Linked DNA regions of Pseudovibrio sp. M1P-2-3. The protein of the gene in region 3 interacts with the protein of the main gene of each other region in a pairwise test. Links are inferred from orthologs where the notes say so. Each region holds a gene or a part of one and is shown on either strand. Other genes may lie near its edges.

Region 1 (11,435 bases), 1.0 Mb from region 3 along the record:
CTCAATCTCATTGAGGAGAATTTGACTTTTAATTTCCTCAAGCTTACCCGCCCCGATAAGAGTTCCGGGTTTTACATTCGAAAGACGGATAATACCAGTTTCGATTACGCTAAGCTCAATGGCGGCGGCCAACCCTACAGCCTCTTCCAAACGAGCTTCTGGACTACGTTGGTTACCAAAGGGTCTTTCTGCGCCGCTTTTTGGTTGAGCAAGTACACGGCTGTTTATTATTGGGACTAGAACGAGAGAACGGGTTCCCCGCGTAACCTCGACTTCGCCAGCCTCAATATTTGCATCTCTTTCGAGACGTTTGAGACCGGCTTCCTTCTTATCTTGTAGCTTCAATCAGCTTCCTGTCTTTTCGCCTTCATCATCTGATGGTTCAAACAATTGTACAGGACTATTTGGCATAATTGTAGAGATTGCGTGCTTATAAACGAGCTGTGAATGCCCATCACGACGCAACAGTACACAGAAATTATCAAACCAAGTGACGACGCCCTGTAGCTTCACCCCATTAATTAAGAAAATTGTCAGAGGCGTTTTTTGCTTCCGAACATGATTTAAGAAAGTATCTTGAAGATTTTGAGCGCGGTCAGCCATAACTCTTTTTTTCCTATTTTAGCGGACGCGGCCGCGGCATCCGCCCAGTTTAATGTTCCTATCTGATGCGATCCTGCCCGATTTCAACAAACACAGATTGTTGCCCCTACAAAGGCCCGAACCGAATATACATTGTTTAGGCAACTGCTAGTTTAGTCAACTCAGACCTTTCGTGAAATGTTTTTATTAATTCATGCGTAATTAACCCGACGGAACCATCTCCAACTAAAGTTCCATCTACTTTCACTACTGGTACAATCGGCCCGGAAGCAGAAGTAACAAATGCCTCCGTAGCATTTTGGGCTTCATAAACTGTGAACGGTCTTTCCTCTAGCTGAAACCCCAGCATTTCCGCGAGTTTCACAACACCACTCCTTGTGACTCCTTTCAGAATTCCATGATCATCGGGCCGAGTTAACAACACGTTGTCTTTAGTTACTATCCAAGCGTTCGTTGAACTGCCCTCTGTAATAAAGCCCTCTTTATCCACAAACCATGCTTCGCCGGCCCCTGCATCCCTTGCTTTTTGCTTAGCTAAAACGTTGGGGAGTAACCCAATTGTCTTAATATCTACCCTCTCCCAACGATTCTCCGGTGTCGTTATGACGGCGATACCATTTTGCTGAGCTTTTAACTTCTTCAACTGAGGAACAGAACGCGCTGTTACAACGAGAGAGGGCTTAACTTCGGAACTTGGAAAAAAATGGTTCCTTGAAGATACGCCTCTGGTGACTTGAAGGTAAATTATACCATTTTTAACCAGATTTTTCCGTAGAACCTCCTCCAAGATCCTCTTCAAGGCATTGCGACTCATTGAGAACTGAATGTTCAACTCACGCAAAGAGCGGTCAAGTCGGTTTAGGTGTGCCGTCAGATCTACCAAGTGGCCCTGCAAAACCTCACAGACTTCATAGACACCGTCGGCAAACTGGTAGCCGCGATCTTCAATATGCACGGCTGCAGTCGCGTGGGGAAGATAGCGTCCATTAACATAGGCAACACGAGACATACACTTCTCCTGAGTGCTTGATTGTCATAGAAAATACTAGAAGAACTCCAGTGATACGCGGAACATTTGCTCAACTTGGCGAACTTTATCTGCTACTGCAAAAATTACCACTCGGTCATTGGCCATTACACGATCATCGCCAGTCGGACTGATCACCTCGCCCCTCCGATAAATTGCCCCAATTCTAATGCCTTCAGATAGGTCAATTTCACGTAAAGGCCGACCAACTAGAGGGGAGGTCTCCAAGGCTTCGGCTTCAATCACCTCCGCCGCACCGTTTTGAAGTGCATGAACGGAACGAATACGTCCACGCCTCACATGTTGCAGTATTTTGGAAATTGTGACTTGACGAGGGTTCACAAATGTATCAATCCCCAAAGCATTTGCAAATGCAGGGTAGCTGGAGTTGTTCAGCAAAGCCAAATTCCTTTCGCATCCCATTTTCTTTGCCATCACACAGGATAGGACGTTGACTTCATCAACATTTGTAAGCGCGACTGCGATATCACAATCTTGAACATCCGCCTCTTGTAATACAACCTGATCAAGAGCACTGCCATGCAATACAACGGTGCGCCTCATTTCATCAGCAATGCGAACAGCCCTTTCTCTGGATTGTTCAATAATCTTGACCTTGGTCCTGATTTGCCGACTTTCCAGATGCCGAGCAACATACGAGCCGATATTCCCTCCACCAGCAATAAGTACCCGCTTGGCTTCAGGCTCTTCATGCCCAAAAATACTCAGCGTTCTGCGAACTTGATCCTTCTTGCAGCAGACGTAGGCCAAGTCTCCTTCTCGAATCATATCACCGCTTCGAGGAACAAATATTTTTCCCTGACGGGCAATTCCAACCACTACCGAGTTCAAATCAGGAAACAGACCCGTTAACTGACGCAAGGGGGTGTTGAGAACGGGACAATCTGCTCTACAGTCGATGCCAACAACAATAATATTATCGTCTCCAAAACGGACTGTTTCCATGGCTCCAGGCAGCAAAAGACGCCGTAACACCATGTCCCCTACCTCAATCTCAGGAGAAATAATAACATCAATAGGCATGTTATCCCGAGAGAACAAATTACGATTATCCGAGATGAGGTAACTTTGAGCTCTTACCCGCGCAACTTTAGTTGGAACATTGAAGAGTGAATGGGCAACCTGACAGGCCACCATATTAACTTCATCATAAAGAGTGACAGCAATGATCATATCCGCCTGATCCGCGCCAGCTTGAGCCAGCACGTCAGGGTGCGCACCATGCCCGACAAATCCACGGACATCCAGTGTATCACGAATGACATTTACGAGCTGTGGTGAGGAGTCAATAACAGATACATCATTTTGCTCCAATGCAAGTTTTTCGGCAATGCCATAGCCAACTTGCCCTGCCCCACAAATCACAACTTTCATTTTTGTTCCTTAAAGGCAAATTACAGCTCAAGCGCACAGCGAGCGTCAAGGCCATAGTGAACACAGTACAAGGACTTAATTATCCATTTTAAAGCACAGAATCACTACAGCTTATATCGATCAAATACAATACGGGGCCAGATACCTACATATATGGATAAAAATCCTTTTATCACAAAGAAAACAACCTACGACAGACCAAGGGACTTGAGCTTCCGGTGTAATGCCGATCTTTCCATTCCGATATATTCGGCGGTACGGGAGATGTTACCACCAAAACGTTTCACCTGAGCTTGAAGATAGGCACGCTCAAACTGCTCCCGCGCATCTCGTAGTGGCAACGACATAAGCTCATCCGCTCCAGTATCTCCCGGCATAGTCGGTAGTGTGGATGCAACCTCAGAAGGCAATAGGTCGGCAGAAATTACTGCCTCTTGATCTGCTCTAGTTAAAATTAGTAGGCGCTCTACATTATTTCTAAGCTGACGGATATTTCCAGGCCAATCATGGGTTTGCAGAACAGCCATTGCATCTTCACCAATCCGGCGCATTGGTAAGCCTGAAGCCGCAGAAATCTGCTGCATAAAGAAATGTATGAGCTGCGGAATATCTTCACGTCGTTCAGAGAGAGCGGGAACACGCAGCGGAACAACACTTAAACGGTGATATAGATCTTCGCGGAAATTCCCGTTATTGACTTCTTCTTCCATGTTGCAGCTGCTTGAGGATAAAACTCTAACATCCACTTCAACAGTGTTTGCTCCGCCCACACGGTTAAATCTCTGCTCGGTCAGAACTCGCAAAATCTTATTCTGGGTTTCTCGAGGCATATCGGCAATTTCATCTAAATAAAGAGTACCGCCATGCGCTTGCTCCAGTGCCCCGATTTTCCTAGGGACACCTTCTGTTTCCTCAATCCCAAACAACTCTTCCGCCATGCGTTCAGGAGTAATATTTGCAGCACTTAAAATAACAAAGGGTGCTTTGGAGCGAGAAGATGCCTCATGAATAGTCCGCGCTACGAGCTCTTTTCCAGCCCCGGAAGGGCCACTAACGAGCACACGGCTATTTGTTAAAGAGATACGTTCAATCGTCTGCCGCAGGTGATTCATAGCACTTGAGCTGCCAATGAGCTGGGAGGCATCGGCACTGCGCTGCTTCAAGTCACGGATTTCACGCTTCATACTAGAAGCTTCCAGAGCACGTTCAGCGACTAAAACCAACCTGTCCGCTTTGAATGGCTTTTCAATATAATCATAAGCCCCCTTCTTGATAGCAGAGACGGCCGTTTCGATATTCCCGTGTCCAGAAATAATAACGACTGGTAAATCCGGATTTTGCTTCCGAATGACGTCAAGAAGCTCAAGCCCGTCCAGCTTGCTGCCTTGAAGCCAGATATCAAGAATAATAAGAGATGGCCGCCGGTCCGCAATAGCGGCTAATGCACTGTCACTGTCTCCTGCTGTACGTGCCGTAAATCCGTCATCCTCAAGAATTCCAGCGATCAGCTCTCGAATATCGACTTCATCATCAACGATCAGAATGTCCGCTGCCATTGCTAGCCACCACCACTTCTTCAGTTTGAATTCCAGTTGTATTTTCTTGCGTATTATCACGCAGCATTAGTCTGACCATAGCCCCATGGCCACCGCATGCGACATCTGGAGCATCAAGCAACTCAATGCCTCCACCATGGTCCTCCATAATCTTACGAACAATTGCCAGCCCAAGCCCAGTCCCCTTTTCTCGGGTAGTCATGTATGGCTCCAGCAGCCTATGCCGCTGTTCGTTGGGCAGACCAATCCCATTGTCTGTGATCTCAATTATCCTCAAGTCCCCATCGACGATCAATTTAACATTGACCACTCCGGTTTCTTCGGTCGCCGATGTTGCTAAATACGCTGTAACTGCCTCTGTTGCATTTTTTATAACGTTGCCAATGGCCTGCCCCACCAATCGATTATCAAATCGGGTTGGAATAGCCTCTGGAGGAAGATCCGTTTCTATTTTCAGCTCAGTATTGGCGACAGACTGCAAAAAAGCAGCCTCCCGGACTGTATTGCGTAGGTCCGAAGTACTGATGCGAGGTTTTGGCATTCGTGCAAACGAGGAAAATTCATCAACCATGTGGCCAATATCACCCACTTGGCGTACAATTGTATCCACACATTGATCAAAGACCTTACGATCCCCTTCTTCAATTTTCTTTGCGTACCTTCGGCGAATTCGCTCAGCGGATAATTGAATCGGCGTTAAGGGGTTCTTGATTTCATGGGCAATTCGGCGTGCAACATCTGCCCAAGCCGTATTCCTCTGCGCCGCAACAAGATCCGTTATATCATCTAGGGTCACCACAAAACCATGCTCGCTGCGCGTGGCTTCTTCCGTTGTTACCTGAACATTAACGGTTCGTTCGCGCCCCTTCCTAACCAGTTGAACCTGAAAATAGCGACTTCTTCCATTTCCAACTTCCATAAGTTTGGAAAGAGGATCCGCAAATTCTCGAACAGCTTCTTGAATCGGACGATTAAGCAGCTCATTTTCGTCCTGCCCCAGCAGTTGGATAGCCGAGCGGTTTACCAGAGTAATTAGACCGTCATCATCTATACCAATGACGCCAGAGGAGACACCTGAAAGTACGGCTTCAGTAAAGCGTCTGCGTTTATCAATTTGGTCACTTGCAGCCAGTAAAGCATCCCTTTGCCCACGCAATTGCCCTGTCATATTGTTGAAGGTTTTTCCAAGATTAACCAAATCACCACCCGAGCGATCTGTCTCAACCTCAACATAATAGTTTCCTTTTGAAACTTGATCAGCAGCCCCAATCAGATTTCGTATAGGCTTGACCAATTTATCGGCAAAACCAAACCCTACCCAAATTGAGGAAAGCAGAAGGACCAGCGAAACACCCACATAAACCAGAGCAAAGGCAAGCTGGACACCAAAGCGCCGCTGCTCTAACTCGGCGTATTCGGTCACCCCCGCTTCAGCAAGTCTTTGATATTCAACAACACGAGGATCAAGTGCTCGTGTGACGTACAAATATAAGTCATCATAGGCAGATAGTTTGATCACACCACCAACCAAGTTGGAAACCCCTGGATGGATCAGGATCGGATTCCCGTCTGCAGCTTGCTCCATAGCAACTTTTGGCGGTAAAAGCGGCACAATATTTGGATCACGCAACACCTTCAATACAACTGTACCATCATTTTTTAAAATGTAGGCTCCAAGTAGCCCTCGCACCCATGTCTGGGTTTCAAAAAAGCGGTCAAAGCGGGAAGGCTCGTAGTGATAGGCGCTTCTATTTAGATCTACATCCTTAGCCATAGCTATCAGCGAACTACGCAGAATATTTCCATGCTCTTGTACATAAGCTGCAGCTACGGACTGAGCATTGCCAATAATCTGGCGTGTTCGCTTCTCAAACCATCGATCAAGTCCCTGATCCAAGGTAATCGTTGCCACTCCAGCAACCAAGATCGCAGGCAGTGCCGCAACTAGGCTGAACATAGTCACAATACGGACATGCAACCTTGCTGCAGCTTTTCCGCGTTTTCGGGCTTTCAGGAGCTTACCAAACTCCCAAAGAATAAGAATTGTAAGTGTGGCAACCAAAACTCCATTGGCAGCCAAAGCTATATAGATCACATTCTCAGTTGGGGTAATCGGCGTTAGGCCGGTCAGTACCGCAAAGGAAGCCCCAATAGATATGAGAGAACAACACACGACAACAAGACCGAAAATTCGCGCCTTGCGACCGCCAAGACTGGTGACCTTGACGTCCCCATCACTTTTACTGTTTGCGTTCATGAAGCCCGAACTTGGAATTTAAAATGAACTGCCCGACAGAGCACTATGGCATCATTACCACACCTTGTTGTTAATATGCCACATATCAAACCGATTTCCATTCCCTATGGGGATAACACAACATCGGAAGGTGAATGAACGTCACCTAACGGCCAACAGACGGCTTCCTATCTGGAGCTCCGAATTACCTGCACATCGAGGTCTCTGATTTTCTTCCGAAGGGTGTTCCTATTTACCCCCAAAAGCTCTGCCGCTTTTATTTGATTTCCACGCGTCGCAGCTAATGAGGCGCTGATGAGCGGATATTCCACCTCTTTCAAAATCCGGTGGTATAGACCTGGAGGCGGCAATGTATCCCCGAACTCAGAAAAATACGCGCCCAAAAACCGCTCTACGGCTCCACTCAAGTCCTTACTGGCCGGTGCCTCTTCTTCTACCGTTGACACAACAGGTTGGCTGAGCTCCATGTCAACCAGCCCTGCAGTAATAACCTCCTGCGGGTAGAGGGCGGAGAGCCGTCGGACTAAGTTCTCCAGCTCCCTTACGTTACCTGGCCATCTGTAGCGGCGCAACTTGTCAAGAGCTGCTACTTCAATTTGCTTGGAAGGCAACCCTTCTTTTTCAGCTAAAGAGAAGAAGTGCCTCACAAGGTCAGGAACATCTTCCGTACGTTCTCTTAAAGGTGGAAGGCGAATAGGAACAACATTCAACCGGAAGTAAAGATCTTCTCTAAACAACCCCTGATTTATTAGTTGTCGCAAATCTTTATTAGTCGCTGCAATGATTCGAACATCAGTCTGAATAGGCGTTCGCCCACCAACTGTTGTATATTCACCTTGCTGAAGAACCCTGAGAAGCCGCGTTTGCGCCTCCATTGGCATATCTCCAATTTCATCAAGAAACAGAGTTCCGCCATCTGCCTGCTCAAAGCGCCCTGAAGAGCGTACTTGCGCACCAGTAAACGCGCCCTTTTCGTGTCCGAACAGCTCAGATTCGATCAAATCCCGAGGAATTGCAGCCATATTTACCGCAACAAAGGGACCATTTCGACGCTTACCATAATCGTGAAGAGCTCTTGCAACGAGTTCTTTTCCCGTTCCACTTTCACCATTGATCATGACCGTCAGATCAGTCTGCATTAATCGGGCAAGAACCCTGTAAATTTCCTGCATAGCAGGGGAGCGCCCAACAAGGGGGATATTCTCTTGATTCTCCGCTGCTGCATTTACACTATGGGCTTTGGGCTCAGAAAGTGCCCGACCGACAATTCCGATCAACTCCTTCAGGTCGAAAGGCTTGGGCAGATATTCATAGGCTCCTTGTTCCGATGCTTTAATCGCAGTCATAAATGTATTCTGCGCGCTCATAATGACAACAGGCAAATCCGGGCGCAGTTTTCTTATACGCGGCAGGACATCAAACGCGTTTTCGTCGGGCATCACAACATCGGAAATTACAAGATCCCCTTCACCAGAACTAACCCACCGCCAAAGCGTTGTGGCGTTGGATGTCAAACGAACTGTATATCCAGCCCTTGAGAGAGCTTGATTGAGCACCGTGCGGATCGCAGCATCATCATCTGCAACAAGAATTGTTCCAAGAGGCATCGGAAATCTGTCCTATGACGAAATATTAGTTTCAAGTGGAGAAAAGGTTGGCATCAGGATACGAAAAGTCGTACCCGTTCTAGAACTATCGCATTCAATTACACCGCCATGGTCACCAATAATCTTTGCGACAAGCGCAAGCCCTAGCCCAGAGCCGTTTGTCTTTGTTGTAATAAATGGTTCAAACAGGTGCGGAAGAAGGTCCTCAGGTACCCCTCCCCCATTATCTTTTACGCAGAACTCAAGAGGCAAGCTCACTCGTTCACGAGCCCCTGGAATGGATAGGCGAACTCCAGGTCGAAAGGCTGTCGATAGAGTGATTTCCGCATCACCTTTCACCTCCAACACCTCCGCTGCATTCTTCAAAAGATTAATAAAGACCTGAACCAACTGATCCCTATTTGCATAAACTGACGGTAAGGAAGGATCATAGTTCTCAACAATCCTGACATTCTTGGCGAAGCCGTTTTCTGCAACTCGCTTAACATGATCAAGAACCAAATGAATGTTGACAGGTTCCCTATCTATTGGCCTCTCATCGGAGAATACCTCCATTCGGTCCACAAGCTTAACTATTCGATCTGTCTCATCAGTAATCAAACGTGTAAGCGCTTTATCCTCATTTTCAACGGCCTGCTCCAGAAGTTGGGCGGCACCTCTTATTCCTGAAAGAGGATTTTTGATTTCATGGGCAAGCATGGCCGCCAAACCGGTTACTGTACGCGCGGCACCTCTGGACGTCAGCTGCTTGTCCAGCTTTTCAGCCATTGTTCGTTCTTGAAAGAGAAGGACTACAGCACCCGGCCGATCACTCATGGGAGACGCGTTAATATCAACCAGCTTTTCCACGCCAATGCGCGGCGAGCTAATATCAACTTTATATTCGTTTATAGATGCATTGCGCGAGCGAACCTGTGAAACAAGTGCCAGAAGCGGGCTCCCAAAAGGAACGAAATGCGAAATGGAATGCCGCCGCAATACAGAAAGACTAGCTTGGAAAAAGCCTTCAGCCGCACTATTGGCTCTAAAAATGTGATTATCTTCATCGAGAACCAGAACTGGATGAGGAAGAGAATCCAGAACCAACTGCCCCTCTCCTGCAACTTCGACTAATTTCACTGCATTGTCACCACTCATTTAAGCAGCTCTCCGACTTTCACTTTCAACAAACCATGCATAAATTTGAGATTTTACTGTTTCAGGCTCAGTATTTGTCATTATTGATTTTACAAAGCCTTCTGGGGCGAGATGCAGAGTACCGCTTGCCTCCAGATACCACCCCAAATGTTTACGGGCTGCCCGAACACCAATATGCTCCCCATAAAGCTCCAGTATCGCTTCATAGTGCTCTATAATCAGCTCAGCCAACGCCCTTCCCGAAGGTGCTACACGTTTTTCACCTGTCTCCAAGTAATGCGCAATAAATCCAGGTAACCAGGGTCGACCATAAGCCCCTCGCCCAACCATAACCAAGTCGGCGCCAGATTGCTCCAGCATCAAATCCGCTTCTTCAAATCCAGTACAGTCCCCGTTTGCAACTAATGGAACAGAAACAACTTCCCGAACAGAGCGAATGGCTTTCCAATCAGCTTTTCCTTTATAGAATTGGCTCCGTGTCCGCCCATGTACAGTGATCATCTTAATCCCTGCATCTTCAGCCTGCTTGGCCAACACCGGAGCATTGATCGAAGCTTCATCCCACCCAAGTCGCATCTTTAATGTGACGGGGATATCAACAGCAGCTACGGTTGCTTCAATCAAAGACATGGCAAGGCCCAAATCTTTCATAAGAGCAGAGCCAGAGTACCCACTTGTAACTTTCTTGGCGGGGCAGCCCATATTTATATCAATAATATGGGCTCCTGCGGCTTCGGCCATGCGCGCACCTTCAGCCATCCAATGAGGCTCTCGCCCTGCAAGCTGCACAATATGTGGGCGAATCCCCGCCCCTTCGGAGCGCATACGACTTTCTTCGCTGCCCGTCACGAGTGAGGCGCTTGCGACCATCTCGCTCACAACCAAACCAGCCCCATACCTCAAAGCCAGTTTTCTGAAGGGTAAATCGGTTACGCCTGACATTGGGGCCAGAATCACTTTGTTCGGAACAGGAATTTCGCCAATTTTAATCATGCTTACGCATCTTGCCCTTAAAGTACTGCACATCGAATGTGCAGTTAACTACATGCCTATATTGTAACCACATCCCCTTAACAAACAAGCATTAAATCACTTTTGAGTGCCAAGAACATTGTAGTTTTCTGCCAAATAAGCCAAAAGTCCAAGATTGTCACGGGGCGGTACGCTACGCCCCGACAGAATTAATTTGGTAGAAAGTTTAGGTCATGGGCGAAGAGATTTACCAAAAACGACAAACTGTAGCTGTCATCATCGTTGCGGGAGGTAGTGGTACCCGCATGCACCACAAGAATACCCCTCTACCAAAGCAGTATCTGGATCTGGGTGGTAAAAGTATTCTACGGCATACTTTAGAGTGTTTCTCAGAGCATCCCGAGATAAATTACATCATTCCGATTATCCGCGAACAAGACCGGCAAACCTATACTGCCTGCATAAAAGACCTTGAAACAGATAAACTCATGCAACCCGTTCTTGGAGGAAGTGAAAGGCAACACTCAGTCAGAAATGGCCTAAGCGCACTACGCAAGGTGAACCCTGACTACGTTCTCATTCATGATGGCGTAAGACCCTTTGTATCCAAAAGCACAATTGAAGCCATTGTGAACAGCCTTACAGACCATCACGATACTGTTTTACCAGCCATTCCAATAACAGACACTCTCAAGCGGCAGGACGAAAATCAATGTGTGGCGCAAACCGTTGACCGTAAAGGTCTTTGGGCAGCTCAAACCCCTCAAGGTTTTCTCTACAAGAACATTTTGGAGGCACACCAAACTGCTTTTAATCAGGGATTGGATCACTTCACAGATGACACAGCCTTGATGGAATGGGCTGGAGCATCCGTACAGATA
Region 2 (11,826 bases), 2.9 Mb from region 3 along the record:
CCATAGGGGTTTTTGTGTCCTCCCGAGCGAAATAAGCGGGAGAGAGAACTTTGTTTACAACAAAGGCTGGCAAGCCTACAGCGAAAGCGACAAGTGCCGCCGATGTTTTTTGAACTGCTTCCTCGCCAAATTGCCCACGTTGGAAAAGGACTGAAATAATTTCGTGCGGAATAACCAGTAGGGCGATAGCTGCGGGTAATGTGAGGGCTAAGGCAAACTCTAAAGAACGGTTTTGGGAATTGCGTGCTTCCAGCAGGTTTCCTGAGCGCAGTTGCCGGGTAAGGCTTGGGAGAAGCACAACTCCAATTGCTATGCCGACCACCCCCAGAGGGAGTTGGTAGACCCTGTCTGCGTAGTAAAGGAAAGAGTTGGCCCCGTCTTGCAGGGAGGCAATAATTGTACCCACGGTAATATTGATTTGAGTAATACCGCCAGCAATAACCCCTGGAAGACCCAAAACCAACAGGCGTTTGATATTAGGTGTCCACTTTGGGCGAACCAAGGGAATTTTGAACCCAAGGCGGCGTAAATCAAAGGCGACGAATGCCAGTTGAACCACTCCTGAAACCGCTATGCCCCACACCAAAATGGTGCCTACAGTTTTGCCGGGTGGAAGCCCGCTCAGGCCAATTCCAAGCAGGACAATAGACATGACCACATTAAGCATGACAGGAGCTAGAGCTGCCGCCGTAAATCGCTGGAAGGTATTCAAAATACCACTGATAAATGCCAGTAAAGACATAAACAGCAAGTACGGGAATGCGATGCGTGACATAAGAACCGTGAGTTCGAATTTGTCAGGCTCTTCAAAAAATCCTGGTGCCAGCACTAACACTAAGGCAGGCATCGCCACTTCTGCAACTGCGGTTATAATGAGGAGTGTCCAGAACAAGAACGCAGCCACTTCACCTGCAAACTGACGGGCTTTTTCCTTTCCCTGCTCTTCTAGGGATCTGCCAAACAGCGGCACAAACGCGGAGTTAAAAGCCCCTTCGGCAAAAAGGCGTCTGAAAAGATTGGGGAGCCGGAAGGCCACGACAAAGGCGTCGGCTACTGGCCCCGTGCCAACAAAGGCAGCAAGGAGCACATCCCGTAAAAAGCCGAGTAGCCGACTGAGCATTGTTGCTCCGCCGACCTTGGCAAAGTTTTTGAAGAGATTCATCTATTAAGTTAGCTCGCTAGTCTTTTGGGACGCCGACGGACCTTTTTAGGTTTCTCGGTATTTGTCTGGCCCTCAAACGCCTTAATTAGCGTGGAGCGTATTGTTTCTTGGCGTCCAACATTACTCACCTTTCCACCAGTCAGGTCAGTAACGTAGAAAACATCCACGGCACGTTCGCCGAATGTGACAACATGTGCGGATGCGATATTCAAATTTAGGGAAGAAATCGCTTTTGTCAGATCAAAAAGAAGGCCTGGTCTATCAAGCCCTATTACTTCCAAGACCGTATAGTCATGGGACCACGAATTGCTCGCGTGAACAGTCGTGTCCAGCTCAAAGGCCTTACTTCTGTGGTTGGTTGCCTGCTTGATTTGTGTCCGGCTGATTTTCGGGGCCGATCCTTGCAGGGCCAATTTGATATGGGAGCCTATGCGTTCGCCGCGCCGCTTTTCATCTTTATCTTCGGGAAGTTCACGGCGAATGAAAATGGTGTCAACTGCAAGGCCACTCGTTGTTGTGTCAATTTGGGCATCCACAATATTGGCACCTGAGGCAAAACAAGCGTGAGCAATAATGGAAAGAAGACGAGGATGGTCCGGTGCGACAACAGTAATTTCCGTGACAGCTTCAAAAGTATGGGGCTTGATCAGAGTTGAAAGAAGCTCCCCTTTCTGCTCCATCTCCCTTATCATCGTTGCGTGCTGGATTTTTCTGTTCAAATCCACTCTTAACCAGTACGCGTCATAATGCCGGGACAAGCAGGATTCGATGTCTTCATCAGACCATTGCAGAGCTTCGAGTGTGGTGGAAAGTTCTCTTTTGGACTGTTCCACTTTTTCTTTATTGGTCAGTTGCCCGTGACCACCGGATAACACGGTCTCACTTTCAAAATACAGAGTCCGCAGCAACTGGCCTTTCCAACCATTGAAAACCTTTGGCCCTACTGCACGTATATCCGCAACTGTCAGGATGAGGAGAAGTTTGAGGCGTTCCAGACTTTGGACCTTATTGCAAAAATCCTTAATCGTCTGAGGGTCGTTCAAATCTCTGGATTGAGCAATTGTACTCATTTCCAAGTGGTACTCGATCAGCCACGCAACGGTATCAGTCTCGGAGACTGAAAGACCTAGCCTTGGACAAATAGTTCTTGCAATGCTTGCCCCTTCGATTGAGTGATCTTCTGGCCTTCCCTTCGCAATGTCATGCAGTAACATGGCAACATAAAGTACTTTTCGACTAGGGATTGTTTTAATGAGGTCCGTAGACAGGGGATGGTCATCTTCTCCCAGCCCGCGTTCAATTTCGGATAGTATGCCAACGGACCTTAGTAGGTGCTCATCAACAGTATAGTGATGGTACATACTAAACTGCATCATCGCGATGACTTTTCCGAATTCGGGAAGAAAGCGACCAAGCACTCCAGCTTCACTCATTGCCCGAAGAACGGCCTCTGGATCGCTACGACTGGTTAATATCTTAATAAACAGCCGGTTAGCTTGGATATTTTGGCGTAGATCATCTGTAATCAGGCGCAGCGAGCGGCGAATGCATTTTAGAAGTTCGGGATGCATGTCCAGATTTTGCGTATCCAGTAAGTAAAAAATACGTACTAAATTGACAGGGTCTTTTTTAAAGACTTCATCGTTCGCAGCGACAATTCTCCCATTTACAGCAAGGAAATCCTTTGTACCCTTGATGGATTGCATGCGCTTCTTTTTGAAAGGTACGATTTTTTCAAAAAAGCGGGAAATCCTAGGAGCAGACTTTACATGCTGCTCTTCAAGCGCCGCGGAAAAGATGCGAGTAAGATCTCCCACATCCTTGGCGACGAGAAAGTAGTGCTTCATAAAGCGTTCAACGGCCCGCATGCCCGGATGGTCTTTATATCCGAGGCGAGCTGCTATTTCTTGCTGTACATCGAATGTTAAGCGGTCATCGGGCCGTTTTGTGAGGAAGTGCAGATGGCACCGGACAGCCCATAGAAAGTCTTGGGCTTTCCTAAACTTGTTTAGCTGCCTTCGTGAATAGACACCTTTGTCTACAAGGTCGACACCATTGGGAACACGGTAGAAGTATTTGCCAATCCAGAAGAGAGTATTGAGATCTCTTTGTCCTCCCTTCCCTTCCTTTACATTCGGCTCCACCATATAGCGTGAGTTTCCTTGGCGGTCGTGTCGTTCATCGCGTTCAGCGAGCTTTTCTGCAATAAACTCGGCACCTGTGCCAACTACGATCTCTTTATCAAACCGATCCTGTAGGTGCTCGAAAAGCTCTATGTCGCCCCAAACATGACGAGCTTCAAGTATGGAGGTACGGACAGTTATGTCTTCGCGGGCATGATGGATACATTCATCAAGACTTCTTGTGGAGTGACCTACCTTAAGTCCCAGATCCCAGAGCAGATAAAGGATGTACTCGATCATCTGCTCGCCCCAAGGGGTTTTCTTGTAGGGCCAGACAAACAACAGGTCTACATCTGACTGTGGGGCAAGCGTACCCCGTCCATAGCCCCCCACCGCAATTACTGCGATACGCTCACCTTTGCTAGGGTTTTCGTTTCTATAAATATGTGAGCGTGCAAAATCATAAATTGCCTGGATAATCAGATCCTGAAGAGCAGATAGCCGTTCAGAACATCGCCGCCCTGCCCCATCGTCCAGCAGCATTTTCTCAATTTCAGAGCGGCCATTTGACTGGACCTCTTTAAGGCGCGAGAGAATAAGGTTTCGGACTTTGGGGTTATTCCCGTCTCCCCCCTGTTCCTTTACAATAACGTCAAATTCTTCTTGAAGCTGCCCAGCCTCCAGAATGTGGTCGATGTTTAAGGTTGTAGGGGTCATTTCGCTATCCGCAGATTCGATTGTGTCTCTTCAAGGTATTAGTAGGTAAAGAAGTTTAGCTGTAAACTATGTCCTCGTAGATTCTGATGGTCTTTTCAAAGACTGTCTTTCACTGAGACAACGCGTAACTGATGTAGAAGATGGTCAATCGATTCCTCTGATAATCCGCCAATTTTGTTGGAAAGCACATTCGTCAATTCGGTCGCTTTGGGGTGCAGTCCTCCCGTATCTATGGTGATACGGGGGTTTGAAACTTCAGCGAGCCTTTGAAGCTCCTCAGCCTCGTCCCAAATTACGTTGAAGTAGGTAATAATCCTTTGAACCATATACCAAGTAGGTTTGCCACGTTTACCATGCTCAAGGGCAGAAAGGTAGGCGCTGGAAACAGAAAGCGCTGCTGCCATCTCTTTTAATGTAATGTTGCGCTTTTGTCTGAACTCTCTAATTTTTGCACCAAATGGAGTCATAAGTAATCCCTAGATGAATCGCGTCTTTTACGTATTTGAACGTAAATGGCTCCGTCTCCTCCGTGGGAGGTGTGCGCCGCTTCAAATCCTATTATTAAATGCCGGAAGTCAGGTAGTGACAACCAATGTGGAACTACGCGTCGTAACACGCCGCGCTCTCCCGCGTAAGCGTTGTGGGCAGTGGGAGTGCCCTTCCCTGTTATAACGAGAACCAGTGCGTAACCTTGCTGCTGACTGTGATGCAAAAAGCCTCGTAAACGATCATGGGCCTGATGTTGAGTAAGGCCGTGAAGATCTATTCGGGCATCAATCATTCGGCCTCCGCCCTTCGCAACACGCTTGCGGGTTTTGCGTGGCATTTTTGCAAGTGGCGGAACCGGCGCAGTTACAGGCGTACCCAAGCGGGCTGATTTACGCAGATTTTTTTCTGTCGATGTTAATTGGGGTTGTTTAGCTGCTTTGTGATCTACAGCCGCCTTTTGTATCTCGGGGCTAGGTGGATCTATATCCTCAAAGCTGAACGTTTCTGGGTGAAGAGGCGTTAAAGTTTGTGCAACCTTGCTCCACAGGCGTTTGTCCTCTGCAGAAAGTTCTTTTCCTTTTTTCTTTTTTGGACCGCTAGTATTCATTGTTTTCTTTCGAGGGCGATCTCGTTGGCTTTGGGAAGCAGACTAAAAAACTGGACACGATGCTGCAATTGCCCTGCTAGTGCACCTGCACTTTTACCAGTTCCTACATAAAGATCACCGCGCGCGGCCCCTATAATTGCGGAGCCAGTATCCTGAGCTATGAGCAGACGGGCAAAAGGCGCACTCTGTTGTGTAACAGGAACGTTAGAACCGCTCAGAAATATAGGCGTACCATACCCGTGGAAATTAAGGTCAACGGCAAGGCTGTAACCGGCCTTCAAAGGAAGCCCAGCTCCACCGATTGGAGCTGAGTTCTTCCGCTCAATTTTAATAAGATCAAAGAAGATATAGGACTTGTTCTGGGTCAAAATATCATCAATTTGCTCTGGATGTGCATTGAGCCAGCTTTTAATTGCCTGCATCGACATCTTGTCTCTGGAAATATCACCTTTTTCGATCAAGATACGGCCAATGGGAGTATAGGGGTGACCGGATTTCCCTGCATAGCGAAGACTGTAGAGGCTCTTGTCCTGCATTCTTAAAAGAGCGGAGCCCTGAATGGCAATAAAGAAGGCTTCGACTGGGTCTTTTAACCAAACAAGTTCAAGACCTTTATTCGATAGTGCTCCCTCCATGACTGCTTGCCTGTCTGGAAGGTTTTTGACCCCTTTAGGGAATCTATAAAGAGGAATGTTGTATTGATCTGTCTGATGTAGTGATGCGTCTACTTCGGGTTGATAATACCCCGTTATGAAGCCGTTTTTCGAGATCTTGTAGGCTTGAAAGTGGCGCTCGAAAAAGTCTCTGAAACTTTTTGTCTCCGCCTGATCCATCTCAAGGGCTTTTTTACAAACAATATGGAAGCCCTTGTCCGGTAGTTCCAGAAGTCGTTGGCAATGTTTGGAAAACACGGAAAAGGCCGCAGAGTGATCCTCTGCAGCCCAATTGGGAATTTCTAAATAGCTAATCGGAACGAATGTTTCTTTTGCAAAAGCTTTGCTGTTTGCGGCCAAAAGTACTTGAGCCAGACAAACTATGAAAAGAAGGTTTACTAAGAATTTCGGAAGCCGATGTACAGGCTGTCCAATCATCCTACCGATTCAGTTGCCACAAGTTTCCAGTTTGGATCATTGGAGCCCAAGACGCGGCTAAATGTCCAGATATCCGTAACGTTGCTCACCTGTGTTGGGTCGCCATCGATGACTTGCCCATCCGAGTTTTTTGTCACTGAAATGAGCTGGCTCGTCAGACGGACGGTGATGTGGGTTTTTTTGTCAACCAGCTGAACATCTTGGATGCTGGAGCGATCAATGCCAATGAAGGTTGATTCTACGGTTTCCCCGCGGGAGTTTCTGTCATTAATTGCTTGGGTAAAGCCCGCGTAAACATCTTCGGAGAGCAGGTCTTTCAGTGCTTTCGTGTCACCTTGCGCAAATGCAACAATGATCATCTCGTAGGCCATGCCGGCCCCTTTGAGAAATTCCTTTGGGTTGAACCCTGGTTCGTATTCCAGAATCTGGCTGAGCTTCTGGTGTAGGTCAGACCCTTCAGGCGCAACCTGATTGATAGCAGTTTGGGCTTGTGCTTTGAGCTCTTCGGTATTTTGTTGTGACGACTGCTTCTCTTCATTACCAGGCATCTGTATTACATTATCGCTGGTTTTGGAGGCGCGTGTCTGATCCTTGTCCTGTCGGATGGAATAGGGGTCAAACGGAGGTCTTTCGCTCCCAGTACGTTTGCCAAGTACAGAACGGAGCCGGAGAAAAATCAACACGGCTGCTACTAGAAATATGATGTTATATACGTCGAAAATTTCGCTCATGCCGTGCTACCGACCAATCCCTTATCCACGTACCGAGGTTCTACCACCCCAGCAGGACCACTAAAGTTATGTGGCTCTAACGATTTTTATAGTGTCTGTCACTAATTTAAGGTTTCTTCGCGCAACTTCCAGTCAAAAGGAGGGCAAAAGCCCATAAAAATAATATTTTGTATTTTCACTTTGTTAGACGCAATCCTCTAATATACCTTCATGGGCTTTTCGGCACTCGTAATATGAAACAAATGTACCTATTTATGAAGGGTTAGAACGAAATGAAACGAGACAAATGCCAATCGGACTGATTATTCTTGCCGCCTTTATTTTGGTCCCAACGATCGAAATTTATCTTTTTATTCAAGTTGGTAGTGCTATCGGCGCACTTCCCACAATTTTGCTGACGGTGGCATCTGCCGTGGCGGGCACTGCTTTACTGCGCTATCAGGGCCTAAGCCTGCTGATGAAAATGCGCAAAGAGCTTGATGCGGGTCGGGTACCCAATGAAGAAATAATGCATGGGGCGATGATTGTGGTCGCGGGCATAATGCTCTTAATACCCGGTTTCTTTACTGATTCTATCGGCCTTATTCTGTTTATCCCGCCCGTACGTAGCGCGATTGGCCGATATCTTGCGGCGAACATGACGATTAAAAACGTCAATGTTGATGGGTATTCCCGGCCACGAAACCGTGACGGTGTCGTGGATTTGGATGAAGATGACTGGCAATCTTCTCGTCACAATCAAGAAGATGACGAGACAACTTCAAAACAGAATACTGGTGGTACTGATCGAATTAGCCCGTGGCGAAATGAATAAACCTAGCAAAAAGTATCTGCAAAAGGTACATGGGCCTCTTTCCGCCACCATTAACCAAGAAAACAAATCTAATTGATTCAGTGATATCTAGCGCACCACTTTGATAAAATTCTATTTAAAGTAAACCCTATCTCTTTTTACAGATGGGGTGGTATGGGGCATTCAACTGCTACAAAAGCGGATCGAGTAGATTGGGTTGATTATGCGAAGGGCATCTGCATCATTTTTGTGGTAATGATGCACTCCACGCTTGGCGTGGAAGCGGCACTTGGTTCGACCGGCTGGATGGGCGATCTGGTTGCTTTCGCTAAACCATTTAGAATGCCTGCATTTTTTATGATTTCTGGACTATTTATAGTCCGGACTGTTCAGCAAAACTGGGTAACCTATCTTGATAGGAAACTCCTGCATTTTGCGTATTTCTACATTTTATGGCTTTCCATCCAGTTTGTATTGAAACTTCCTTCATTCACCGGTGAATACGGTTGGAGCGAAGTTTTGAAACTGTATCTCCTCTCTTTTATAGAGCCCTTTGGAACCCTTTGGTTTATCTATATTCTTCCTTTGTTTTTTATCTCCATTAAACTCCTTCATGATTCTAAAGTTCCCGCCCTTATCGCTATTTGTTCTACTATAGGAATGCAGGTCGCGAATGTAGATAGTGGGTGGCTGGTCCTTGATAATTTCACACAGTATTTCATCTATTTTTATATTGGTTTCAGCTTTTCTCCCTTAATTTTTAAAGTAGCTTCCCGTGTGAAGGAACAAAAATCACTCGCCTCTCTTTTCTTGGTTTTCTGGGCGTTCTTGAATGGATATCTGGTCTTTTACGGAGAAGATACCCATCCCGCCGTATCCCTGTGTTTGGGAGGGTTGGGCGCTATTGCCGTGGTATGTGTGTCTGCCTTAATTACGAAGGCTAGGGGTTTTGCGTTTATAAGGGGCTGTGGCAGAAATTCTTTGGTTATCTATTTGAGTTTTTTCTTTCCAATGGCCGTTTCCCGTATGGTTTTGCCAGCCATTTTTCCAAGTATTGATGTTCTATCCGCCTTGGTGACGTTTTCGGCGGTTTGCGGGCCTCTTTTATTATGGTGGTGTATTCAAAAATATGGTCTGGGAAAGTTTCTTTTTGCGCGGCCCGGTTGGGCTCACATGAGAGGACGAGGAAACTTGCAAGAGAACTATGAGGCTTCTTAGCCATAGGTTAGAGGGATTTTTACTTGATGCCACTAAAGTGAGTGACTCAAAGCTATTCGTCAGATGTTTTGAAGTATCTTGAAGTCAGAGTGGGAAACTTCTTGTGGCCTGGTTTAATTTTAAAAAGAAACTAACGTGTTTTGCTCTGTGTGCTGTGCTGGCTTTGTTTGGTTTTGGAAAGGCCCATGCAGAAACACAGGAGAGGGCCAAGGTAATGCTAATTGAAGCATTATCGAAGATTGGCAAGGCCAAGCAAATTAAGTTTACCGTTTTCGTGAGTGAAGAACGTATTTTTAAGAACCTCGAAACACTGAATTTTTTCTACAAGTATTCTGTAGAGTTGGCAGAGGAAGACAAGGTTGTTCTTGATCTTCCGAGGGTGAATGGGGTTAGCCGGATATTTTATAATGAAGGTAATTTTTCATACCTTGATGTCACAAGGAGTTTATATAAGACAGAGAAAATAGACCTTGATGACAAAGACATATTCTCCGTCTTGCGAGAAAAATACCAGCTGACACTTCCCGGTGTCGATTTGGTTACAAAGCATTTTCGCGATGATATGGAAAGGTGGGCCAAACACTCCTCCTATATTGGCTTGGAGAGGTTACAAAGTGGCCCCGCACACCACCTTGCTTACTTCAGTGATCCAATTGACTGGCAAGTCTGGGTTGATAGGAAATCCAAACTTCCAGTTTATATGATTGTGACCTACAATCAGATTGAGGGCGAACCTCAAACTCATATGAAGTTTAGTGAGTGGAAAATATCATCTGTCCTTAAAAGCGATCTTTTTGAATTTTCTCCTCCTAAGGGCGCCAAAAGTTTTTCTAGTCAGGTACTTACGTCTACTGAAAGTGAAGCGGAAGAGGGGGGACTATGACTAGATTTTTTGTAGTTTTGTCTGTTCTTGCGGTAGGTTTAGTCGCCTATGCCCTATCTTCTTTCCAAGTACCAGTGATTGATATCACAGCTTTGAATGCCAAACCCCATAATGGCCCTTTGGAGACGACGCCTAAGCCCAAAACTTTAGAAGCTGAAGAATATGGCAGGCATTTAGGGGCTGCTACGAGCACAAAAGATAGTCAGCTTGGATTATGGGGCCTGGAAAACAGGAGGCATCAAGCAAAGGGAAATCTACTGGTCTCCGTTTTTGAATTGCGCCAAACTGTTGGCCCTAGTGAACTGGATCATGCTGAAAACCTGTTTTTTGGGGGGCATGATGAAGGCGTGATCTATGATCTTCCAAAAGGCTGCGAAGAAGCATTGATCGAAAAAACACTGGTTTTCGAGTGTGGTGCCATGACCTATCGGCCCATCATAATAAAAAACCAGACCGGCTTTCTTCCTCTGTAATAACTGGAGTGGCCTACACTCCGCCTATGTGGTCTGTATGCCAACAAGATACTCAAAGCACTTTGTACCTTGTTTCGCGACCTCTAAGAGATTTTCAATCGTTTCTCCATCTCTCGCTTGTATAGACATGCCTTGCTGCAAGGTCACAATGAAGCGGGCGATGGCCTGCCAATCAAGATCAGGTGCCTGTTCTTTGTCGCTCATACTGTGATCCAAATACTGAGCTAATCTGCGGATATTTGCGGACCGCAGGGTGCAGAGCTCTTGGCGAATGCTTTCATTTCCTGCATGGCCGTGGAGGGCCTCTAGAATAACAAAGCAGCCGTGAGGGCGATCACTCCGTGTATACTCTCTGGCGCTCGTTATGAGCATAGCTTCAACGGCTTTGAAGGCAGAAATTTCTTGCGTCATCGCATCCCAAACCCTAGCGCCATCCGTCTGGCAGTATAATTTCAGGGCCTCTAGAAAGAGCGCTTCCTTACTGCCAAATGCTGCATATATGCTGGGAGAGTTGATCCCCATGGAACTTACCAAGTCGCTCATGGAGGTGGTTTCATATCCTTGCTCCCAGAAAAGTACCATTGCGCTTTTAAGCGCTGCGTCTCTATCGAATTTTCTTGGCCGGCCTCTGGAAGTCATGTTGCTCCTCTTTATGTAACGATCATCAAATAAAACAGTTGACCATCATTCTCAAGCCCATTATTCAATTATGTGTCAATCGTTACAAAAATGGAATTTAAAGAATGAGCGATCTGAATGGAAAAGTTGCACTCGTTACTGGTGGAAGCCGTGGTATGGGAGCTGCCATTGTAAAACGGCTTGCCCAAGAGGGGGCTGACGTAGGGTTTACCTATGTAAACTCGGCTACTGCGGCACAGGCTATCGCTGCTGGGGTAGAGAAACTGGGCCGCAAGTGTCTTCCGGTTTGCGCTGACAGTGTTGATGTAAAAGCTGTAGTGAGTGCGGTAGATCAAGTTGCGAGCTGGTTTGGGAAAATAGACATTCTCGTCAACAATGCCGGTATTTTCACAGTTAAACCCTTTGAAGAATCCACCTATGAAGACTTTGAGAAAACGATCTCGGTAAATACCAGAGCCACCTTCTTTGCATCCCAAACGGCTGCTGTTCATATGCCGGAAAACGGCCGAATTATTTCAATTGGTTCAAACCTTGTGGGCCGAGCAGGTATGCCGGGCCTTAGCCTTTATAATTTGAGTAAAGCTGCTCTGGTTGGTTTCACTAAGAGTATTGCTCGGGATCTGGGACCCCGTGGGATCACAGCAAACATCATTCATCCAGGTTCCACTGATACGGATATGAACCCTGCTGATGGCCCTTTTGCAGATGTGCAGCGTAGTGCCATGGCGATCCCCCGCTATGGGGATCCGAAAGATATTGCCAGCCTTGTTGCTTGGCTTGCAAGTGAAGAAAGCCATTTTGTAACCGGGGCAGAGTTTACAAGTGATGGAGGCACAAATGCCTAAACTTCATGCTCCGGTTATGGGAGATACAAGATGAGTGGAGAGCCTTTCGTTGTCG
Region 3 (4,229 bases):
GAAGATCATACAGGTTTTTGTCCATTGCATCGCCAGGGTGGAGCTTGTTCTTGATGCCATCAAGGCCAGCCATAAGAATGGCGGAGAATGCCAAGTACGGGTTCGCTGTTGGATCTGGGAAACGTACTTCAACACGCTTCGCTTTTGGCGACGTCGTGTGCGGAATACGGCAGGAAGCGGAACGGTTACGCGAAGAGTATGCCAGAAGAACTGGAGCCTCGTAACCTGGAACCAGACGCTTGTAGGAGTTGGTTGAAGCGTTTGTGAAAGCGTTCAGGGCTTTCGCGTGCTTCAAGATACCGCCGATGAAGTACAGAGCGTCTTCGGAAAGGTCTGCATACTGGTTGCCGGCGAAGCCTGGCTGACCATCTTTCCAGAGGGACAGGTGACAGTGCATGCCGGTGCCGTTATCGCCAAAAACTGGCTTAGGCATGAAGGTTGCGGACTTGCCATAGGCGTGAGCAACCTGATGAACCACGTACTTGTAGATCTGCATGTGGTCAGCCATTGTGGTCAATGTCTGGAACTGCATGCCAAGTTCGTGCTGAGCTGCCGCCACTTCGTGGTGGTGCTTTTCAACCTTAACGCCCATTTCTGTCATGACAGAAAGCATCTCGGAGCGGATGTCCTGACAGCTGTCGATAGGAGGAACCGGGAAGTAACCACCTTTTGTGCGAGGACGGTGACCAAGGTTACCGGTCTCGTATTCGCTGTCCATGTTGGAAGGCAGCTCAGTGCTGTCCAGCTTGAAACCTGTGTTGTAAGGGTCGGAAGCGAAGCGAACATCGTCAAAGATGAAGAACTCAGCTTCAGGGCCAACAAATACAGTATCGCCAGCGCCGCATGCTTTCACATATGCTTCTGCGCGTTTTGCTGTCATGCGTGGGTCACGGTTGTAACCTTCGCCGGAAAGCGGGTCGAGAATGTCACAGAAAATGGACATTGTGGACTGCGCAAAGAATGGGTCGATGTGTGCAGTGGCAGGGTCCGGCATCAAAGTCATGTCGGATTCGTTGATGGCTTTCCAACCAGCGATGGAAGATCCGTCAAAGGCAACACCTTCGGCAAACATGTCTTCATGAACTTGCGACACGTCCATTGTGACGTGCTGCATTTTGCCGCGAGGATCAGAAAAACGCAGATCTACGAACTTTACGTCTTTCTCTTTGATTTCTTTCAGGACTTCGCTAGCTGTTGTCATAGTGTCCTACCCTTTATTTTATTGCAGCAAGCTGCGTTGGTAATTAACTGTTGGAGTACATGTGGTTCTAATGCCCCAAGAACCAACTTTTCTCTATCTATGATCAGTTGATATTGTCTCAACTGAAAATTAAACTGCGTCTTCGCCGGTCTCACCGGTTCGGATACGCATAGCCTGTTCGACGTGTGAGACGAAAATTTTGCCGTCACCGATGCGGCCGGTCTGGGCTGCGTCGCGAATGGCCTCTACTGCTTTTTCCACTAAGTCGTCGTTAAGAACAATCTCAACTTTCACTTTTGGGAGAAAATCAACGACGTACTCAGCGCCGCGGTAGAGTTCTGTATGGCCTTTCTGGCGCCCGAAACCTTTGGCTTCAGTAACAGTGATACCTTGAAGTCCCACTTCCTGTAGAGCTTCTTTCACTTCATCAAGCTTAAAAGGCTTAATTATAGCTTCGATTTTCTTCATTGCCTCCACCCCAGGTTAATTGACGGGTTTCTTTTCGTTACAGCGAAAACAGAGCCCCTTCAATTGTCCAATTGATCTATATTTAGAGGCGCACAGGCCTCATATAGCCGCCGTCCAGTTCTTAAAGCATAAAGCGTGCCAGTTTTGATAAATGGCTGAATGGCTACAAAAAGAGGCAGTGGCCTTGGTAAATCTACGAGGTGTAGTGACTGAAAAATATGCAGATGCTCAAAAAATAGGCTGATAGGTGTTTTTTCAGGCATGTAGGTGTTTGTTTCCTTTGAGGGCGCGCTGGGTCTAGCTCTTGGAGGGGGAGGGCGTTAAGCTGTTGATGAGGACCAATGGAAACAGGAGTCGTTCATGCGGCTGATAGCGCTGGATCATATTGTTCTAACTGTGAGTGACCTCGATGCTGCTTGCTCTTTCTACCGTGATATTCTGGGTATGGAGCATGTTGTGTTTGGTGGAGGGCGTCATGCTCTACACTTCGGGGGTCAGAAGATCAATTTACATGTGAGTGAAACCAAAGCCTCGCCAAAGGCGCGGTTAACAACGCCGGGGTCTGCGGATCTTTGCTTTCTGGTGGAAGATCTGGATGCGGCAATGGACCGGCTTACCACAGAGGCGGTGCCCGTGGAGGAAGGGCCGGTTTATAGAACCGGAGCTAAATCGTCGTTGCTTTCTGTATATATAAGGGATCCCGATGGGAACTTGATCGAGTTGTCGCAACCTCAGGATATTGTGATTGCGCCGCGCCCTTAACTGAAAGAGAAGTGTAATGAGTGAACTGCTAACTCCTGCCCAGATGGGGCAGGCGGACCGGTTGACGATTGAAGGCGGTGTGCCCGGCATTGATCTTATGGAGAAAGCGGGGTGTGCCGTTGCCGCCGCCTGTAAGTGTCTCTCACCCCAAAAGGCTCGTATTTTGATAGTTGCGGGGCCGGGGAATAATGGGGGCGATGGATTTGTTGCTGCCCGTTATCTGGTTGAAGCGGGTTATGAGGTCCTTGTTTATGTGTCCGTTCGCCCGAATCAGTTGAAGGGAGATGCTGCCACGGCCTTTCTCACCATGGATCGTCCGTGTATTTCCTATGAAGAGATGCTCTCAACGCTTGGGACGTTGACAGAGGATGATGTTGTTGTTGATGCTTTGTTTGGTGCTGGGTTAACGCGGGATCTGGAAGGTCAGGCGCGTTCACTGGTTTGTGCAATTAATCAAAGTTCCGCTCATGTGGTTGCCGTAGATTTGCCTTCCGGCCTTGATGGCAGAACCGGCTGTGCGCGTGGGTGCAGTGTTGAGGCAGATGTTTCGGTTTCCTTTTTTCGCCCTAAAGTTGGGCATTACCTTCACGAAGGTCCTTCATTGTGTGGTGCGCTGGAAATTGTCGATATCGGAGTAAAATCGTCCACTTTGCCGTCTCTTGGGAACTTGGCACAGCTGAATGCCATTGAGCTTTGGAAAGATGTGACCCCGAGCCCTGAGAGGTTGGGGCATAAGTACTCCCGTGGACATCTTGCTGTGGTGAGTGGTGATGCTTTACATACGGGTGCGTCCCGCCTGAGCGCCTTGGCGGGGCAGCGAATTGGGGCCGGTCTGGTGAGTGTTGTGGCCAGCGCCGATGCGGCGAAGGTACATGCAAACCATTTGACAAGTGTAATGGTAATGGACAGTGCTCTAGAAGATGTGCTGTCAGACCCTCGTTATAGTGCGGTTGTGGTGGGGCCTGCCGCCGGTATTGGCGGGGAGACGCGTTCACATGTTTTAACTTGTTTAAAAAGTGGTCGCGCGCTCGTGCTGGATGCGGATGCATTGACATCTTTTGAGGTGACCCCCGAAGTACTGTTCTCACAAATTCAAAAGAGCGGGAAAAACACTGTCCTCACGCCCCACGAAGGAGAGTTTTGCCGCCTGTTTCCGGACCTTGCCGCAAATAAAGACCTGTCAAAAGTTGATAGGGCGCAGCAGGCGGCCCTAAGGAGCGGTGCAATTATAGTTTTGAAGGGGGCGGATACGGTTATCGCCTCCCCGGATAATGAAGTTGTTATAAATGCAAGCGGAACACCTTGGTTGGCAACCGCAGGCTCGGGAGATGTACTTGCGGGACTGTGCGCTGGGCTGCTGGCGCAAGGTGTACCTGCGTTCGAAGCAGCTTGTCAGGCTGTTTGGGTTCACGGGAGAGCAGCTGAACTTTGCGGACCTTTTCTTATTGCTGAAGATCTAATTTCCGCGGTTCCTCAAGTCTATTGGGAAATTCTAGAGTGAAACTCCTTGGTGGCCGGATGCCGTTCGAAGGGTAGCAGGCGAATATCGTGCTGGTGTCCCTCCGCATTCCTTAGGCTGATCTACGCTCAGGTTACATTGATATGATGTAAGGGGATCTGACCTTACTGTATGGATCTCAACCTCCCAGCAGTTGCGTGATCGGTCTGTTCGCTGGTTTTCCTCTCTTTCTTATCGATAACAGTAAGGCAATGAGTGTTGTCCATTGGGCTATTCATCACCCTTCGCGCGACATGCTTAATTGCTATCGCAAAGGTTGGACGCAGCGTTTCATGCTGT

Evidence for each region.
Region 1: the proteins of P6574_RS07550 (region 3) and P6574_RS11500 interact in binary tests that used the Escherichia coli proteins (3 or more experiments, as listed by UniProt). The link is inferred for Pseudovibrio sp. M1P-2-3 from one-to-one orthologs.
Region 2: the proteins of P6574_RS07550 (region 3) and P6574_RS20100 interact in binary tests that used the Escherichia coli proteins (3 or more experiments, as listed by UniProt). The link is inferred for Pseudovibrio sp. M1P-2-3 from one-to-one orthologs.

Annotation. Positions count from the first base shown.
Region 1 is NZ_JARRCW010000001.1:2,645,877-2,657,311, forward strand. What follows is about bases 7,521-10,519. They hold P6574_RS11500 (two-component system sensor histidine kinase NtrB), read right to left. Parts: upstream 9,583-10,519; coding sequence 8,458-9,582; downstream 7,521-8,457. Other genes in these bases: ntrC (nitrogen regulation protein NR(I)), read right to left, coding at 7,521-8,445; dusB (tRNA dihydrouridine synthase DusB), read right to left, coding at 9,583-10,519. Also shown: GTPase HflX, read right to left, coding at 1-345; RNA chaperone Hfq, read right to left, coding at 346-603; P6574_RS11475 (D-amino-acid transaminase), read right to left, coding at 740-1,612; Trk system potassium transporter TrkA, read right to left, coding at 1,649-3,025; nitrogen assimilation response regulator NtrX, read right to left, coding at 3,214-4,581; P6574_RS11490 (sensor histidine kinase NtrY-like), read right to left, coding at 4,556-6,838; more of ntrC, read right to left, coding at 7,006-7,520; more of dusB, read right to left, coding at 10,520-10,575; P6574_RS11510 (bifunctional 2-C-methyl-D-erythritol 4-phosphate cytidylyltransferase/2-C-methyl-D-erythritol 2,4-cyclodiphosphate synthase), read left to right, coding at 10,788-11,435.
Region 2 is NZ_JARRCW010000001.1:4,549,202-4,561,027, forward strand. The notes cover bases 971-4,360. They hold P6574_RS20100 ([protein-PII] uridylyltransferase), read right to left. Parts: upstream 4,003-4,360; coding sequence 1,171-4,002; downstream 971-1,170. Other genes in these bases: murJ (murein biosynthesis integral membrane protein MurJ), read right to left, coding at 971-1,162; P6574_RS20105 (helix-turn-helix domain-containing protein), read right to left, coding at 4,098-4,360. Also shown: more of murJ, read right to left, coding at 1-970; more of P6574_RS20105, read right to left, coding at 4,361-4,469; P6574_RS20110 (Smr/MutS family protein), read right to left, coding at 4,466-5,098; mltA (murein transglycosylase A), read right to left, coding at 5,095-6,189; P6574_RS20120 (Tim44/TimA family putative adaptor protein), read right to left, coding at 6,186-6,920; P6574_RS20125 (FxsA family protein), read left to right, coding at 7,207-7,734; P6574_RS20130 (acyltransferase family protein), read left to right, coding at 7,888-8,931; P6574_RS20135 (DUF2092 domain-containing protein), read left to right, coding at 9,035-9,814; P6574_RS20140 (hypothetical protein), read left to right, coding at 9,811-10,287; P6574_RS20145 (TetR/AcrR family transcriptional regulator), read right to left, coding at 10,312-10,926; P6574_RS20150 (SDR family NAD(P)-dependent oxidoreductase), read left to right, coding at 11,031-11,771; P6574_RS20155 (putative quinol monooxygenase), read left to right, coding at 11,802-11,826.
Region 3 is NZ_JARRCW010000001.1:1,645,504-1,649,732, forward strand. Bases 1-2,701 are described here. They hold P6574_RS07550 (P-II family nitrogen regulator), read right to left. Parts: upstream 1,670-2,701; coding sequence 1,331-1,669; downstream 1-1,330. Other genes in these bases: glnA (type I glutamate--ammonia ligase), read right to left, coding at 1-1,201; P6574_RS07555 (hypothetical protein), read right to left, coding at 1,729-1,932; P6574_RS07560 (VOC family protein), read left to right, coding at 2,030-2,431; P6574_RS07565 (NAD(P)H-hydrate dehydratase), read left to right, coding at 2,448-2,701. In the rest of the region: more of P6574_RS07565, read left to right, coding at 2,702-3,932. UniProt on the Escherichia coli protein: P-II indirectly controls the transcription of the glutamine synthetase gene (glnA). P-II prevents NR-II-catalyzed conversion of NR-I to NR-I-phosphate, the transcriptional activator of GlnA. When P-II is uridylylated to P-II-UMP, these events are reversed.